DNA from 4 places in the Lactiplantibacillus sp. DA1 genome. Region 2 is predicted to be linked to each of the others. Evidence: predicted binding sites of a transcription regulator. Region 2 holds the regulator's gene; each other region holds the start of a gene.
What was found. The regulator NrdR, encoded in region 2, represses ribonucleotide reductase genes. The targets are predictions, from matches to a motif close to ACACNATATATNGTGT.
Positions count from the first base shown of each region.

Region 1: a site for NrdR is predicted at 1,407-1,422, ahead of nrdD (anaerobic ribonucleoside-triphosphate reductase). Genes of this name have one in related genera too.
Region 3: a site for NrdR is predicted at 1,978-1,993, ahead of pnuC (nicotinamide riboside transporter PnuC). Genes of this name have one in related genera too.
Region 4: a site for NrdR is predicted at 1,585-1,600, ahead of RXV91_RS02220 (redoxin NrdH). Genes of this name have one in related genera too.

Region 1 is NZ_JAWHTQ010000003.1:118,455-122,360, reverse strand. It holds gene RXV91_RS05615 (peptide deformylase) at 1-363, opposite strand, end outside; gene RXV91_RS05610 (hypothetical protein) at 562-1,038, opposite strand; gene nrdD (anaerobic ribonucleoside-triphosphate reductase) at 1,487-3,709, shown strand; gene nrdG (anaerobic ribonucleoside-triphosphate reductase activating protein) at 3,642-3,906, shown strand, end outside.
Region 2 is NZ_JAWHTQ010000004.1:192,794-196,699, reverse strand. It holds gene dnaI (primosomal protein DnaI) at 1-784, opposite strand, end outside; gene RXV91_RS08005 (DnaD domain protein) at 788-2,191, opposite strand; gene nrdR (transcriptional regulator NrdR) at 2,213-2,728, opposite strand; gene coaE (dephospho-CoA kinase) at 2,770-3,363, opposite strand; gene mutM (bifunctional DNA-formamidopyrimidine glycosylase/DNA-(apurinic or apyrimidinic site) lyase) at 3,373-3,906, opposite strand, start outside.
Region 3 is NZ_JAWHTQ010000007.1:119,811-123,716, forward strand. It holds gene treR (trehalose operon repressor) at 1-36, opposite strand, end outside; gene RXV91_RS12015 (hypothetical protein) at 353-640, opposite strand; gene RXV91_RS12020 (DUF2089 family protein) at 633-911, opposite strand; gene pnuC (nicotinamide riboside transporter PnuC) at 1,109-1,885, opposite strand; gene map (type I methionyl aminopeptidase) at 2,246-3,037, shown strand; gene RXV91_RS12035 (cysteine synthase family protein) at 3,622-3,906, shown strand, end outside.
Region 4 is NZ_JAWHTQ010000001.1:465,674-469,579, reverse strand. It holds gene nrdE (class 1b ribonucleoside-diphosphate reductase subunit alpha) at 1-1,145, opposite strand, end outside; gene RXV91_RS02220 (redoxin NrdH) at 1,284-1,514, opposite strand; gene RXV91_RS02215 (class I SAM-dependent methyltransferase) at 1,737-2,345, shown strand; gene tadA (tRNA adenosine(34) deaminase TadA) at 2,348-2,854, shown strand; RNA gene ffs (signal recognition particle sRNA small type) at 2,902-2,999, shown strand; gene dnaX (DNA polymerase III subunit gamma/tau) at 3,381-3,906, shown strand, end outside.

The DNA.
Region 1 (3,906 bases), on a different contig from region 2:
AGCCGTAAAGTCATTGAATCGTTGCTGTTGGGGTTTGAAGTGTTGATCCTTGTATTTTACCGTTATCTGATGATACCTACTAGTTGGGCGATCACCTGGTAAGGATAGACAGCCTTCTTTAGTGTCATAGGCCCCATGCTGATCAACAATTTTCGGATTAATCATCACAACGGCGAAGGGCCCCAACTGAACGACAATAATTTGTTTGTTAACACCAATCATATTAGCAGCCATTCCAACACAATTATCAGTGTGGGCGGCAAGGGTATCAAGTAAATCGGTCACGACCTGAGCATCCGCCGGTGTCGCCAATTCGGCGGGGATGCTCAAGGCAGCAGGGTCATGCACAATAGGTCGAATCATTTGACGTTCCTCCATTGTAGTTATTGATGGTGTGCTAGTTTGTCATGGAGCATATTAACTGGCAGACCATGTTAAGTTATTTTATTAGTTTAATTATAGGGAGCGTAGTTCACAGAAGCAAGTTGTTTGCTAGACCGTTAGTGATAAAAAGCTGCTAACGGCACATAACCATGTGTGCCAGATAGCAGCTTTCTTATTCTAATAGGATAATTTAATTGTTGGTGTTAAGGTCCCCGATTTTAATGCTTCATTGGTTGTTGTGGGGATGGTGCTGTGATTAGGGTGCCAGTTAGGGTCCTTGATCAGTGTGATACTGGTTCCTTGATAGTCCAGAGTCAAGCTATTAGCGTTGTTCAGGGTCAACTTAACAACATCATGATCAATTGTAAATGTTGCTTGGGTATCATTTAGTGCCAGATTTGCGTGGCGATGAACTGGTGCGTATCCATCTTGAAACCAAGCAATTTGATGATTAGTATTCAAATATAAGCTTATTGCTGGATTAGCGCTGACCCAGCGGCCTAAAAAATCGTGGGTCGTTACTGAGCGGACAGCACTAATCTTAGACGGCGTTGGTTGAACTGTTTTTGATGATGTATCACTGGTTGAAGAGTGGCAACCAGCAAGTAGTCCGACCAGTAACAGTCCCCCAATCATTCCCCGTATTTTTTGCATAATTATTCTCTCCTCCGATGCCCACATCCCTCAATGAGGACTTAATATTATTATAGCGAATACGTTGGAGGAGTTAAACTAAATAGTCATAAGTTAATTAGTCTGCAACAATTTGGTTGTGTTCAGCTTAATTTTTAACGAATTAAAATACGGTTTAAGCGCAATGAAAAATTTTGAAATCAAGGTATGTCAATGTTAACCAGGTAGTTAATGAGATTGATTAAATATTCTTATTTTAATTCAAAAATGACATAAAAAATAATTTGTTAATATTCGCATGGCGTGCTAAACGGGTGACCAAAGCGATTTGGCGTACACAACTGATTATGTCAGTTGAATTAAGCCATGGGCAAGTTGATAAAAATGAGCTACTATATATAGTATTGATTCAAACAGAACGCACTATCAATTGTATTCAATCAATGACTTTGAAAAGTGGGGAATTAAGATGCTGACAACGACAACTAACGATATATTAGACCAATTACGGTCACTGACTGTTACCAAGCGGGGTGGAGCTCAAACAAAGTTTCATCCGTATAAAATTGACTTTGTCTTACAACAGTTATTGGCAACTGAAGATGAAGTACGAGTTGTCAAGGAGGCGCTGGTTGCGCATTATCAACAGGCAACTGGTATTGATACGCGGGAATTGCGGACAACGGTGATGCAGATTTTGAATGCTCAGGGGCTAACGACGGCGGCTGAAGCTTATCAGAATTATTTTGAGGCTGAACAGCAACGTTTCGCAGCAGCAACGAATGTTCAAGGACGAATTAAAAAGTTGTTTGAGCGCGATGCTAGCGTAGTGCATGAAAATGCAAATAAAGATAGTACCATTTTTAATACACAGCGGGACTTAGAGGCTGGTGCTGCCAGTCGGGCGATGGGGTTAAAGATGTTACCAGATGTCGTTGCTAAGGCTCATCTGCGTGGTGATATTCATTGGCACGACCTGGATTATTCGCCAGTAACTCCTGAGACCAACTGTTGTCTGATTGACTTTGACGGTATGTTCAAGAATGGTTATAAGATTGGCAATGCGGAAGTTGCTTCGCCACGGTCAATTCAAACGGCCACGGCACAAATGGCACAGATTATTGCCAATGTGGCTTCTTTACAGTATGGTGGCTGTTCTGCCAATCGAGTCGATCAATTATTGGCCCCCTACGCGGCAATCAATTATCAAAAACATATGGCTGATGCTGAAAAGTGGGTGGCAGCTGATCAACGCGAAGCTTATGCGCAGGCTAAAACTAAAAAAGATATTTATGATGCGATGCAAGCGTTAGAATATGAGATTAATACCTTGTATTCATCACAAGGCCAAACGCCTTTTACGACGGTCAACTTCGGTCTCGGGACTAGTTGGATTGAACGCGAAATTCAAAAGGCCATTCTCCAAATCCGAATCAAAGGGCTGGGTAAGGAGCATCGTACTGCTATTTTTCCTAAGTTGATTTTTACAATGAAGCGGGGCTTAAATTTGAGTCCTGATGATCCCAATTATGACATTAAGGAATTGGCAATTGAATGTTCAACGAAGCGGATGTACCCCGATCTTTTGATGTATGACAAAATCAAGGAACTAACAGGGAGTTTTAAGACCCCGATGGGCTGTCGATCTTTCCTACAAGGATGGCGCGATGAAGACGGGGTTGAAGTAAATTCTGGTCGTATGAACCTAGGTGTTGTGACGGTCAATTTACCGCGGATTGCGTTGGCGGCACACGGCGATCAACAACTATTCTGGGAAATCTTTGAAGAACGCATGGCTACTTGTCATGAAGCGTTGGCTTACCGAATTGAACGAACCAAGGAAGCTAAGCCAGAAAATGCGCCATTGTTGTACATGTACGGTGCTTTTGGTAAACGACTACCGGCGGGTGGTAATGTGGATGAGCTCTTTAAAAACCAGCGGGCGACCATTTCATTAGGATATATTGGTATTTACGAAGTATGCGCAACCTTTTTCGGTCCTAACTGGGAACATGACGAGCACGCATTGGCATTTGCTGAGACTGTGGTGAAAGCTTTACGTGACAAATGTGCACAATGGGCAGCTGAGAGTGGCTATCACTATAGCCTATATTCGACGCCAGCCGAATCATTGACTGATACGTTCTGCCGTGATGACATTGCTAAGTTTGGTCGCATCGCAGATATTACTGACAAGGAATATTACACGAATAGTTTTCATTACGATGTTCGTAAGCATCCGACGCCATTTGACAAATTGACGCTTGAAGAACGGTTCCCCAAATATGCATCGGGTGGTTTTATTCATTATTGTGAATACCCTAACCTGACACAGAACCCGAAAGCTTTGGAGGCCGTCTGGGATTGGGCTTATAATCATGTTGGTTATTTAGGAACAAATACGTCGATTGATCAGTGCTTTAAGTGTGGTTTTAAGGGAGAGTTCAAAGCGACTGCCCGTGGGTTTGTCTGCCCTGAGTGCGGTAATCACGACCCTAAATATTGTGATGTTGTTAAGCGGACGTGTGGTTATTTAGGAAATCCACAACAACGGCCAATGGTTCACGGCCGTCACGTGGAAATCGCGTCCCGTGCTAAAAATATGTCTCCGGAGATGATTAAGAATGCCGCGCGTTACGAAAGAACCAAACAATCCGATGCCCAAAGAATGGTTAGCAAAGGACTTAAGTGAACAATACGTTGCTGATTATAAGGCATTTAACTTTGTTGATGGTGAGGGGGTCCGGTGTAGCCTGTACCTAAGTGGTTGCCCGTTTCATTGTCCCGGTTGTTACAATGTGGCTGCTCAAAATTTCCATTATGGACAGCCTTATTCACAAGCGCTAGAAGATCAGATTATTGCGGATCTCAGTCAGGACTATGTACAAG
Region 2 (3,906 bases):
AAAAATTGGACGAAAAACAAGTTGGCAGTTCCTCCTGCATTCGATACTCCAGAATAACCCCGAGCACATCATCCCGAATCCAAGTCGACGAAGCATCCGCCCCGATATCATCAATCATGAGAATCGGTGCCCGTTTAATCGCATCGACCTTATCCGCCGACGTATTGTTACTAATTGAGCGCTTCATCTCGACCGCAAAACTCGGAAAATGAATCAAGGTCGTATTGAAACCCTTAGCAGCCAACGCGTTCGCCATCCCACCGAGTAAATAAGTTTTACCGACACCAAATGAGCCGTAGAGATATAAGCCCCGGTGAAAACGCTTGGGCGCTTGGGTATAGGCATCAATAAAATCAAGTGCTGCCATTAATGCTGTCGCCCGGTCACCATCTTGATCATACGTCTTTAAGTCAGCGTTTTGAATATTTTTCGGCATACTAATCGAGCGAACTCGTTGCTGCAATTCATGAGCAGCCTGCTGCTCTTGGAGTTGTGGCGTTGGCTGATAAGCAATATCAATCAAATGATTGCTCATCACTAATGCGGGCTGATAACCCGGCGCTTGTGTCGGTTCATGGCGCGCAATTTTACGTTTCTCTTCACAAAATTCATATAATTTAGCCGCTGAACGTTCTAGCGCATCCGAAGATAATTCGTTTTGATGAGCAGCTAAAAACTGGCGAACATCTGGATCTTGGTACACAGCTGTCATTAACGCCTCATACCGATGATTCAAGTTTTTCCGATTCATTAACATCCGGAGTGTTTCTGAGATATTCTCCATGTTTTAGTCCTCCTTTTCCGAATTTGTCTCAAGCTTTGCTAGTCGATCAGCAAGCTGTTTGCGTTGGGCAGCAGTAATTTGTTTGCCGGTCTGAGCTGGTTGCTTACCACGCTCAGTCTGTTGCTGTTGTTGGGCCCACTTTGGCATAATCTCCTTACGCGTCGGTCGCTTGTTCTTGCGCCGCGTCGGTGTTGATTTCGGCTGTTTACGTTGCTTCAAGTACACCAAAGCCGCTTCCGGCGTCGTAATGTCGTGTTGTTGCCAATCATTGGCGACTGTTTCTAGCAAATTACGATTAAGGGCAGCTAACTCCCGATTTTGCAATAAGTAGTAGATCACCATGTTGATGACGGCATTGGGTAATACCCCCCGACCAATTAAATCATGAACTAATCGATTCTCACCGCTCGTCACAAAACCGTGTTTCTCCTGTTTCAAAGCCGTCAAAAACTCATACGGTGCTGTCTGCTTAGCATACGTCACGAGTTGCTGCTCAGCCGTTGAGAGTTGCGCTGAAGTCTTGGTATCCTTAGTGGCCGACGTTGCAGCCGGTACTTCCGTTGCGACCTGTTGACTCGGAACTGCCGGCCGTTCATAGCGTCGCGCAATCAATAGTTTTAATTGGTTTTCATCAAACTGACCCGTTGTCAAACTAGCCACTTCGCTGATTAACTTAGCCATCTCAATCTCACTGATGCCGTAGACTCGACTTTCCGTAATGATCAGTTGCCGTGAACTCGCGACTTGCTTAAGATCAACATAGTTCTGCTTCAAGATTTGTCCTAGCAATTGCCAGTCAAAGTCATCGTCACTGAGCACGGGCGAGTGATCCTCGGCCGGTTCATTGGCCGCCAATTGGGCGCGCACCTTTTGCACTGAAAGAGGTGGCGTCGTAACTTTTTGACTATCAACGTGAAACACATCTAAGATATTTGCCGTCACGTCTTTGGCAGCCGTCAAGTCAATCGGCTGTGCTGCAAAGCTGCCAGCAAGTTGTTGATAACGTAACTCACCGACCGTATCTAACAATAGGACACTCAATAGATCATCCGCAAAGAATTGTAACGCCAGTAATGGTGCTTGTAATTGATAAATGTACATGGCACCCAATTCATCTTGTTGATAATAGCTGCGCAACAAGCCAGTTGCTTCAAGTTTACGCCGAGCCGCTAACACCGTCGGCAAGTCCACATTTAGGATGCCAAGTAGTTCCGCGTGACTGCGTCGATTGCTCAGCTCATTCTCGCTACTCTGTAAGCTACGTAACGCCGCATACAAGCTATATGCCAATGGCCCCATCAGTGGCAAGTATAATTCCGCCAATACAGCTTGTTGCGCCGCACTAAGCGCTGGTGCTTGCGGGACCACTAACCCAGTTTTGGGTGTTAAGGGTTCATCATTTGGCATGTTGTTCACCATTCTTTTTCACTAATCTTTTTTTCGTTTAGGTGCGTGGGTCGTCTTCGCTGACGGTTTTGCCAGTTTGACCTTATCACGCTCCATCATATCTTGGAGTTCATTCAAGAAGACGTGCATATCCTTGAATTGCCGGTAAACACTGGCAAAACGAATGTACGAAATTTCGTCAATATCTGCCAATTGTTCCATGACATACTCACCGATAACTTGGCTTGAAATTTCATTTTCACCCAGTGACCGGACCTTATTTTCAACATCATCAACGACCCCGGTCATCGTTTCCATGCTAACGGGCCGTTTCTCGGCCGAGCGAATAATTCCGCGCAAGACTTTTTCACGATTGAATTCTTCGCGGGCACCATTTTTCTTAATGACTAATAACGGCGTGGCTTCGACCCGTTCAAATGTTGTGAACCGGAACCCACAGTTTTCGCATTCCCGGCGCCGTCGAATCACGCGACCATCATCAGTTGGTCGACTGTCAACCACGCGGGAGCCATTATGATGACAATGTGGACATTGCATAGACTTCTCACCCCTTGTAACAACTAATAATCAGTTTTCATTTAATTAGTAATAGTTTTCAGCCATTTTAACACGGCAGCTTTAGTTTTATCAATGTTGGCCCCGTTATCAATGACAACGTCAGCCCTTGCGACCTTCTGTGCGAGTGGCATTTGGCTGTCAATTCGTGCCTGAGCCGCCTGTTGCGATAAGTGGTTACGTGCCATTAACCGCTGCAATACTACGGCTGGTGGTGCCGTCACAACCAACACTTGATCACAAACATGTTGCCAGCCACTTTCAAATAACAACGGCACATCTAAAATAATTGCGTCGGGCTGTTGCTGGTTTGCCGCGACAATCGCTTCGAACATCGCGTACTGAATCGGTAACCGTGTAATTGCGGTTAAGGCTTGTAAAGCTTGAGCATCGTTAAAAACCAACTGGCCAAGCCATGGCCGATTCAGCCGCCCGTCTGCCAGCACTGCTTGGTGACCAAAGTGCGCCACAATCTTTTGGGTCGTCGGTTGGCCTGGTCCTTCAACCTGCCACGCGATTTTATCAGCATCGACAATTGGCAACCTGGCCGCTAATAATTTTGAAACGGTCGACTTGCCAGTCGCAATACCACCAGTCAATCCAATCAATTTTGTCATCCCAACCACCTACAACTGCTGTTCTAGCGGACAAAAATGCGTTCCCCGCTGCGCCACTTTGATTTTCTTAATAATCGTGCCACACCGCTCACAAGGCTCACCCTCACGGCCATAGACGTGTAAGTGATTTTGAAACTGACCAGCCTCACCAAACACCGTTGAAAACGAATGAACGGTGGTCCCATGGCCTTTGATTGCCATCGCCATTTCATCAATAATGTTTTGGCGCAACGTTGCAATCTCATCGGCGGTTAGCGAATTAGCGGGCCGCATTGGATGAATCTTGCTCATCCATAGCGTTTCGTCCGCATAAATATTCCCGATGCCCGCAAGCTTACTTTGATCCAATAATAATGGTTTGATCATCTTGTTCGACTTGCCAAAAGTGGTCGTCATATAAGCCAGTGTTAACTGTTCAGCAACGGGTTCCGGGCCAATTGTCCGCAATCCCGCCACCGTGTTTTCTTCACCGGTCGGCACGAGCGTCATTCGCCCGAACTTACGCGTATCGTTGTACAGCAAATCACGATCATCGGTCAGATG
Region 3 (3,906 bases), on a different contig from region 2:
GAGCAAATCTTGATAAACTAAGGCCGCTTTATTCACGGCAACCACCCCTTTGTTATCGTTTTCATTTACGAATATATACTTGTTTAGACAAGTTGTCAACATTTAAGTAATAACCCAATTAAATTTGTAGATTATACCAGCCGGATCAAGTCTAGACATGTCTAGGGTTCACAAAATTCGAGCTTATATTTCAGTATTCAATAACTGCTTCATAATAAGTGCCAGCACCTATACAGTATTGGTTGAACTAGCAGGATAGTCCGCACCATAATAAAAAATCGACATTCGCAGAGCGCTAACAGCAATCTCCAACCAATGTCGATTCTATATCTGATGAATTTCATTAATATTACTATTTTCGCAATAAATCTTTCGCTTTCATTGTTGCTACTTCTTTTTTCATTGTTCTCTTTCGGTTCGCAAGTGCATCTATCCAGATACCATTCAGCACGGCTTCGCCAACTAACAATACGGTTACTATTGATAATAAAGAAACCTCTTTTGTAAAAGCAATGTAAATAATAAAGCCTAAAAATCCAGCTCCCGGAATCGCACCAAACCACCTTGGTAAGTATCGATCTAACATATAGAGCACTGCAACGACCAACATACCAAGCAGAATTCCTTTAAAATCACTCATGTTGTTCCTCCCTAAAGTCAGTAATAATCTGTTTTGCTACCTCTAACGATAATTTCTCATCGATTACCAATTTCATAACCTTCGTTTCAAACGTATTTCCACCGTTGTCCTCAATAAAGTTAATTTTTTGAATAATCGTGTTTAGCCGCATTCGCACAGTTGGATAACTTACTTGATAAATCTTGGCGAGTTGTTTTAGAGAGCCTGAGGCAATAACCAATTGTTTAACAAATTCCTGATCCTCACGTTCTAAATTCATAAACCAGTCCATAGCATTCCTCTTTTTAATATTATTTATTAAACTTTAACATTATTTATAACAATGTCAATTAAAAGACATATATTTGATAGTTGTTGTAATACTCGGCTATTCAAATAAAGACGAGCACCCTAATCCAAAAGAATTACAGTACTCGCCTTATTTAGAATATTAACGCTACTAGTCTCAGTAGATTTATTAGCTGACCTTTAGTGATTCAACCTAAATGCCTGATTATCACTAGCATCCGCACTTGCTGCTTGTTCTTCAGCCATCAACCGCGCGCGTTCATGTTTGTTATACCAAGGTGAAACAGTGAAAGCCAAGACATCGTTCATCAGATAAACGGAACTATTAATGAACATTGCTAGTGTCGCCGAACCTTGACGGAACGAGATGAACCAGAGAACCATTTGTGCTAAACCAGAGGCAATCCACCAGAAATACTGATTGTTGTAACGGAGGAAACAAATAACGCCAGCCGTTAAACAAATCGCAAAACTAATGGCATCAATCCATGGCCGCGGATCATCGGTCAAGGCACCAATGAGATAGCCCGAAATCGCATAGACAACTAGGGTTGCAACAATTGCAATCACCCATGTCTTACCCGTAAATTTCCGAATTTTCGAAACCATGTTAACGTTCCAATTAGCACTTAGTAGCACCGGAATATCTAGTGTCACAACATAGGCCAATTGTTCTCCGATACTTAAATAGTTCTTAGCTGAAAAACCAACTACGATGAAACAAGCCGCGGAGATGACCCCTAATAACCCATTAACTGACTTAGCTGCATTAATGGCTAACACACAAAGAACCCCCAATGTCGTCCCAATAAATGTTAGAATAGACAATGCTGTGATTGGGGCGCTCACTAACGTCATTACTTGACATCCTAAGCTAAAATAGAATAAATAGTAGTTTTGTTGTGGCCAACCCTTTAGTTGGTGGGATAAAAATTTAAAATAATTACTCAAAATAATGCTCCTCTTTCCGTTTTCAGATGCGGTTGTAGGTGTCTAGTTGGCCAACCAGTCACGTCACACTACTACATGTAGTGTTTCCGTTTAAAACAACACAATATATTGTATCATTATCTTGGCCGATGAACAGAGTAAAATTCCAAATTTATATTGAGTTGTCCACAATCAATCCAACTGCGCCCCGGCAATTTGGTATTTTTGGCATGCTGATTTTTTTATATTTTTTGGGTTTCGGCCCACTGATAGCGTTGTCAATATCAGGTCAAAACAATGCGTTTTGTCGCAATACAATGCTTGCAGTATACTGGAGAGGAACAAACTTTTAGCATCACAATATAATTATTTTTTTGGAGGAACCTCATGATTACGCTTAAATCAGATCGTGAAATCCAAGGGATGCAAGCTGCCGGTAATATTATGGTTGGCTTGTTCCACGCCCTTGAAGATTACATCAAGCCAGGAATTACAACTTGGGATGTTGATCACTTCGCCTACGAATACATCATCGCGCACGATGCCACCCCTGGCGAACTTAACTTTGAAGGTTACAAATACTCAACTTGTGTCAGTGTCAATGACATGATTTGCCACGGTTGTCCTAGCAAGGATATCTTAGTTAAAGACGGTGACTTATTAAAAGTCGACACAGTCATTAATTACCACGGCTACCTCAGTGATTCTTGCCACGCCTTTGTTGCCGGGACCCCTGCACCAGAAGTTAAGAAATTAATGGAAGTAACCCACAAAGCGCTATACCTCGGCATCGACCAAGCCGTTGTCGGCAACCGTATCGGTGATATTGGTTGGGCGATTCAAAACTACGCTGAAAACGAAATGGGTTACGGTGTCGTTCGCGAATACATCGGCCATGGCATTGGACCCACAATGCACGAAAAGCCTGACGTTCCACATTATGGCGAAGCTGGGCACGGCACCCGTCTAAAAGCTGGTATGACCATTACTATTGAACCAATGGTCAACATTGGTGACTGGCGTTCTGGCGAAACTGCCGATGATGGTTGGACAGTTCGCACTTTAGACGGCAGCCTCAGCTGTCAGTACGAACACACCCTCGTTGTCACCAATGACGGTCCTAAGATTTTATCATCATTCGATAATGATTTTGATGCTAAATACTTATGGAATAAGTAATATCATTTTAATTATAATATTAAACAGCACCACCCTAATTCAGTTAGGGTAATGCTGTTTTTATTTTTAGCGGGAATTAATCTATGCTAATTTAATGCGACTATTGGAACAGGCTTAATTCTGATTAGTTTAAAAACCCACTCGTAGCAAACTTTGCTCAGCTTATTGTCAATTTATGACAAGCTAATTCATCACCAATAAAATAATTATTTTAATAATAACGACAAATTAACACCAAAGCTCGTCTCATAACAGCCTTAGCAAATCCCGAGTAACACGTCACACCAAAATTAGTTACTCACTGCTTGACGACCGCAAAGATATCTTGTATAGTTAGTGCCAATTAATCAGAGGAGGATCAGACATGACTCAATTAACAAGTAATGCTTTGAATAACTGTTGTTGTCGAACTGCGCGCTTATTGCGATGTTCGGCCTGTTAAGCATTGACTTTTTGAGGAGTGTCATCCTAAAATCAATGTCCAGCATGGCTGGATATTGTACTGGGCGCGAGGAATTCATTCGAATTCTCGCGCCCTTTTTGTCGTTTTTGGCACCCCACCACATCTATTTGGAGGAATTTATATGCTCATTCAGCACGTACAAGAGCTTATCGGTCACACACCTTTGATGGCATTACCAATCGACGTTCCAAATCACAGTCACATTTATGCCAAGCTCGAAATGTCCAATCCCGGTGGCAGTATCAAAGACCGACTCGGGGCCTATCTGATTCAAGACGGCTTGCAACGAGGCCAAATCAATTCAACAACAACGATTATCGAACCAACTGCTGGTAACACCGGAATCGGTTTAGCCTTAGCAACCCAAACGCATCACTTGCGGACCATCTTGGTAGTCCCAGAAAAG
Region 4 (3,906 bases), on a different contig from region 2:
CACAAGTTACTCATCACGATTTTACCATCGATAGGATTTTCGCGGTTCGCGGTATCAATGTTGACGACGTATGGGTAGCCAGATTCTTGTTGTAACTTGCTGATTTCATTTTCAAGGTCACGCGCCTTGATCTTAGTCTTACGGATGTTCGGGTTCTTGACCATATTGTCGTATTCTTTGGTGATATCGACATATGAGAACGGTACCCCGTATTCGCGTTCAACACCGTAAGGGCTGAAGAGATACATATCAGCGTCGGCCTTGATCAACTCGTAAAACTTGTCGGGTACGGTGACCCCGAGTGAAAGCGTCTTGAGCCGAATCTTTTCGTCGGCGTTTTCCTTCTTAGCAGAAAGAAAGGCAATGATATCAGGATGGAAGACACTGAGGTAAACGACCCCGGCACCTTGACGTTGACCTAACTGGTTAGAGTAGGAGAAACTATCTTCTAATAATTTCATGACGGGGACGACCCCACTAGCAGCGCCATCGATATGCTTGATTGGATCACCGGCACCCCGTAAGTTGCTGAGGTTAATACCGACCCCGCCGCCGATCCGAGAAAGTTGTAACGCGGAGTTAATCGTCCGGCCGATTGAGTTCATATCATCGGTCGATTGAATCAAGAAGCAAGAAATCAATTCACCACGCCGGGCCCGGCCAGCATTGAGAAAACTAGGAGTGGCTGGTTGATAACGTTGGTGGACGATTTCATTGGCCAGGTCCATCGCCAAGTCTTCATTACCATCAGCAAAGTAGAGGGCGTTCATTGCCACACGGTCAATAAAGTTTTCCAAGTAATAGTCGCCATCATCCGTCTTTAAAGCGTATTGGGCATAAAATTTGTAAGCCGCCATAAACGTCTTGAAGTGGAAGTCTTGCGACCGCAAGTAATCGTAAAGTTTTTCGATAAAGCTAAAATCATACTTATCAATGGTAGGGGTTTCCAAATAGTCGTGTTCACGCAGGTAGTCAAAGCGGGCCTTGAGACTATCAAATTTCATCGTGTTCGGTTCAACATTTTGTTCAAGGAAAGCGGCAAGTGCCTCCTGATCCTTGTTGAGCGGAATCTGATTGTTAACGGGAATATTGATCTCATTATTTAAGTCGTAATACGTGACGTCTTTTAAATCTTTTAAGGTCATAAGGAATCCTCTTTCTATCAGTATAATTGTGGCTGGCAAAATCGACGACCCACAATCAGTAGGTTGATGATTGTGGGCCGTTAAGCATATTTTAAAGGGTAAACTAGCTATGTAACCACGCAAAAAAGCGTGAGCAAACTAAACAGCTAATTGTTTTAAAGCATCAGGACGGAAGCCAGCAATGCTGTCTTCGCCATTGATTTCAACGACCGGAACGGCATGGAAACCTTGCTCCTTCAAGTAATCGACGTATTCAGGATTCGTATTGATGTTCTTCTCTTCAAAGGCAATGTTGTGCGCCGTGAGGAACTTCTTAGTCATCTTGCATTGCATGCAGTTGTTTTTAGTAAATACAGTAACTTTTTTCATTTTTCATCATCCTAACTCGTTTTTCTGATAAATTTAGTATACAACATGTGGTGAAAAAAACAATCAAAAAACACAACATCTAGGGTGTGGTAAAAATCACAAGCCCTAGATGTTGTGTTAGTGTCAGCTTTTAACCGACTAAAAAGTTTTTTAAATTATTTGTGGTTCACTCGCTGAATCAGTTATCATAGATATAGACCAGAAATTTAGAGGAAAATAAATATGACCAACTATTATTATACACACAATCCGGATATTGTGCATGATGAAAAGCAATGGAATTTTGAAATTTTTAATCACTCGTTTAAATTTACGACGGACAACGGTGTCTTCTCCAAGCGTACCGTGGATTACGGCTCACGAACACTACTCGCAGCGTTTGATCCGACTGATTTGCCAGCGGGCCCAATGCTAGATTTGGGAACCGGATACGGTCCCATTGGGATGGCGCTCGCGTATCAATCACCCGAACGAACGGTTGATATGGTCGATGTGAACGAGTTAGCGCTAAGCTTAGCGCGTAAAAATGTTGCTTTGAACCAAATTACGAATACCAATATTTTTACGTCTGATGTCTATCAACAAGTAACCGCGACTAATTATGCGGCGATTGTCACCAATCCACCGGTGCGCGCAGGCAAGGCAGTGGTGGATGCAATGTTAACGGGGGCTGTCTCACGGCTAGTCGTTGGTGGGACACTCACCGTCGTTTTACAGAAAAAACAGGGCGCACCATCTGCGAAGAAATTGATGCAAATGACCTTTGGTAATTGTCAGGTGATTAAGAAGGACAGAGGGTATTACATCCTACAAAGTGTAAAGGAGGGATAGTCGTGACGGAACCAACAGCGGAAGACTGGATGCAAGAAGCGTTACATGAAGCGCGAATGGCCTACTTAATTGGCGAAGTGCCGATTGGGGCTGTGATCGTTCACCAGGGTGAAATTATTGGCCGTGGGCACAATTTACGGGAGCATGGTCAGGATGCAACGATGCATGCTGAAATTATTGCGATTCAAGAAGCTTGTGAGTATTTGCATAGCTGGCGATTGGAAGATTGTCAGCTGTATGTCACCTTGGAACCATGTTTGATGTGTAGTGGGGCCATTATTAATGCACGGCTACCTGAACTTTACTTTGGTGCTCGCGATCCCAAGGCTGGCGCCGTTCGTAGTTTGTATCAGGTGATGGATGATACCCGGTTAAATCATCAAGTAACGGTTCATGAACGTGTTATGGCACGTCCGGCCGGCGAGATGTTGGAAAACTTTTTCCGCGGGATTCGTAAACGGAAAAAGGCGGCCAAAAAAGCACGACGCGAAGCTGCTGAAAAAAATTAGGCCGATGGCTGGTAATTGTGGCGCAAATCATGTATTATAGTATTTGCCGCAAGGCCAAAAGGCAAGGGTGGATTTACGAATCGTGTCAGGTCCGGAAGGAAGCAGCACTAAGTTTGCTTCATCTTGTGCCTTTTGTTTTTATGAAATGTAACAGCTCTTAGCCATTCGGTTGAGAGCTTTTTATTTAAATTAAATGTTGAGTGTTAGTTTTGGACGTGCTGATAGGTTGGTTAATTGTTATTTACCTATTATTATAGTAGTAATACGTTATTTGGATGATGCTTTTCAGACTGACAGTCAAAACCATCGCTTGTTGAGGGAATAACCAGAATACTTAACAAGGGTGGTTACAGGTCTGGGTTTAGACTCGTTGACAAGTATACTTAGATGCTTAGTTTGCATAACTGACACTGACTGTTAGTGGGGAAGCGTCACAATCAGCAGCTAACTATTCAGGACATTTAAACAATGGCTTATAATAAGTAATGATAACCAAGTATGACTGATGTAAGAAAGGAAGAATCGCATGTATCGGGCACTATATCGGGTTTGGCGTCCCCAACGCTTTGATGAGATTGTCGGGCAACAGATGATTACCCAGACACTAAAAAATGCCATTATGACCCACCAGACGAGTCATGCGTATCTGTTTACCGGTCCCCGGGGAACTGGGAAAACGTCGGCGGCGAAGATTTTTGCCAAGGCAATTAACTGTCACCATCTTGTTGATGGGGAACCTTGCAATGAATGTGAGACTTGTACGGCGATTACCAAGGGGCAACTAAATGATGTCATCGAAATTGATGCGGCTTCTAATAATGGCGTGGAAGAGATTCGTGATATTCGGGACAAAGCAAAGTACGCCCCGACGCAAGCGGACTATAAAGTCTATATTATTGACGAAGTTCATATGTTATCAACTGGCGCATTTAATGCGTTGCTTAAAACGTTAGAAGAACCTCCGGCTAACGTGATCTTCATCTTAGCGACAACGGAACCCCATAAGATTCCACTAACGATTATTTCACGGACGCAACGGTTTGATTTTCGCC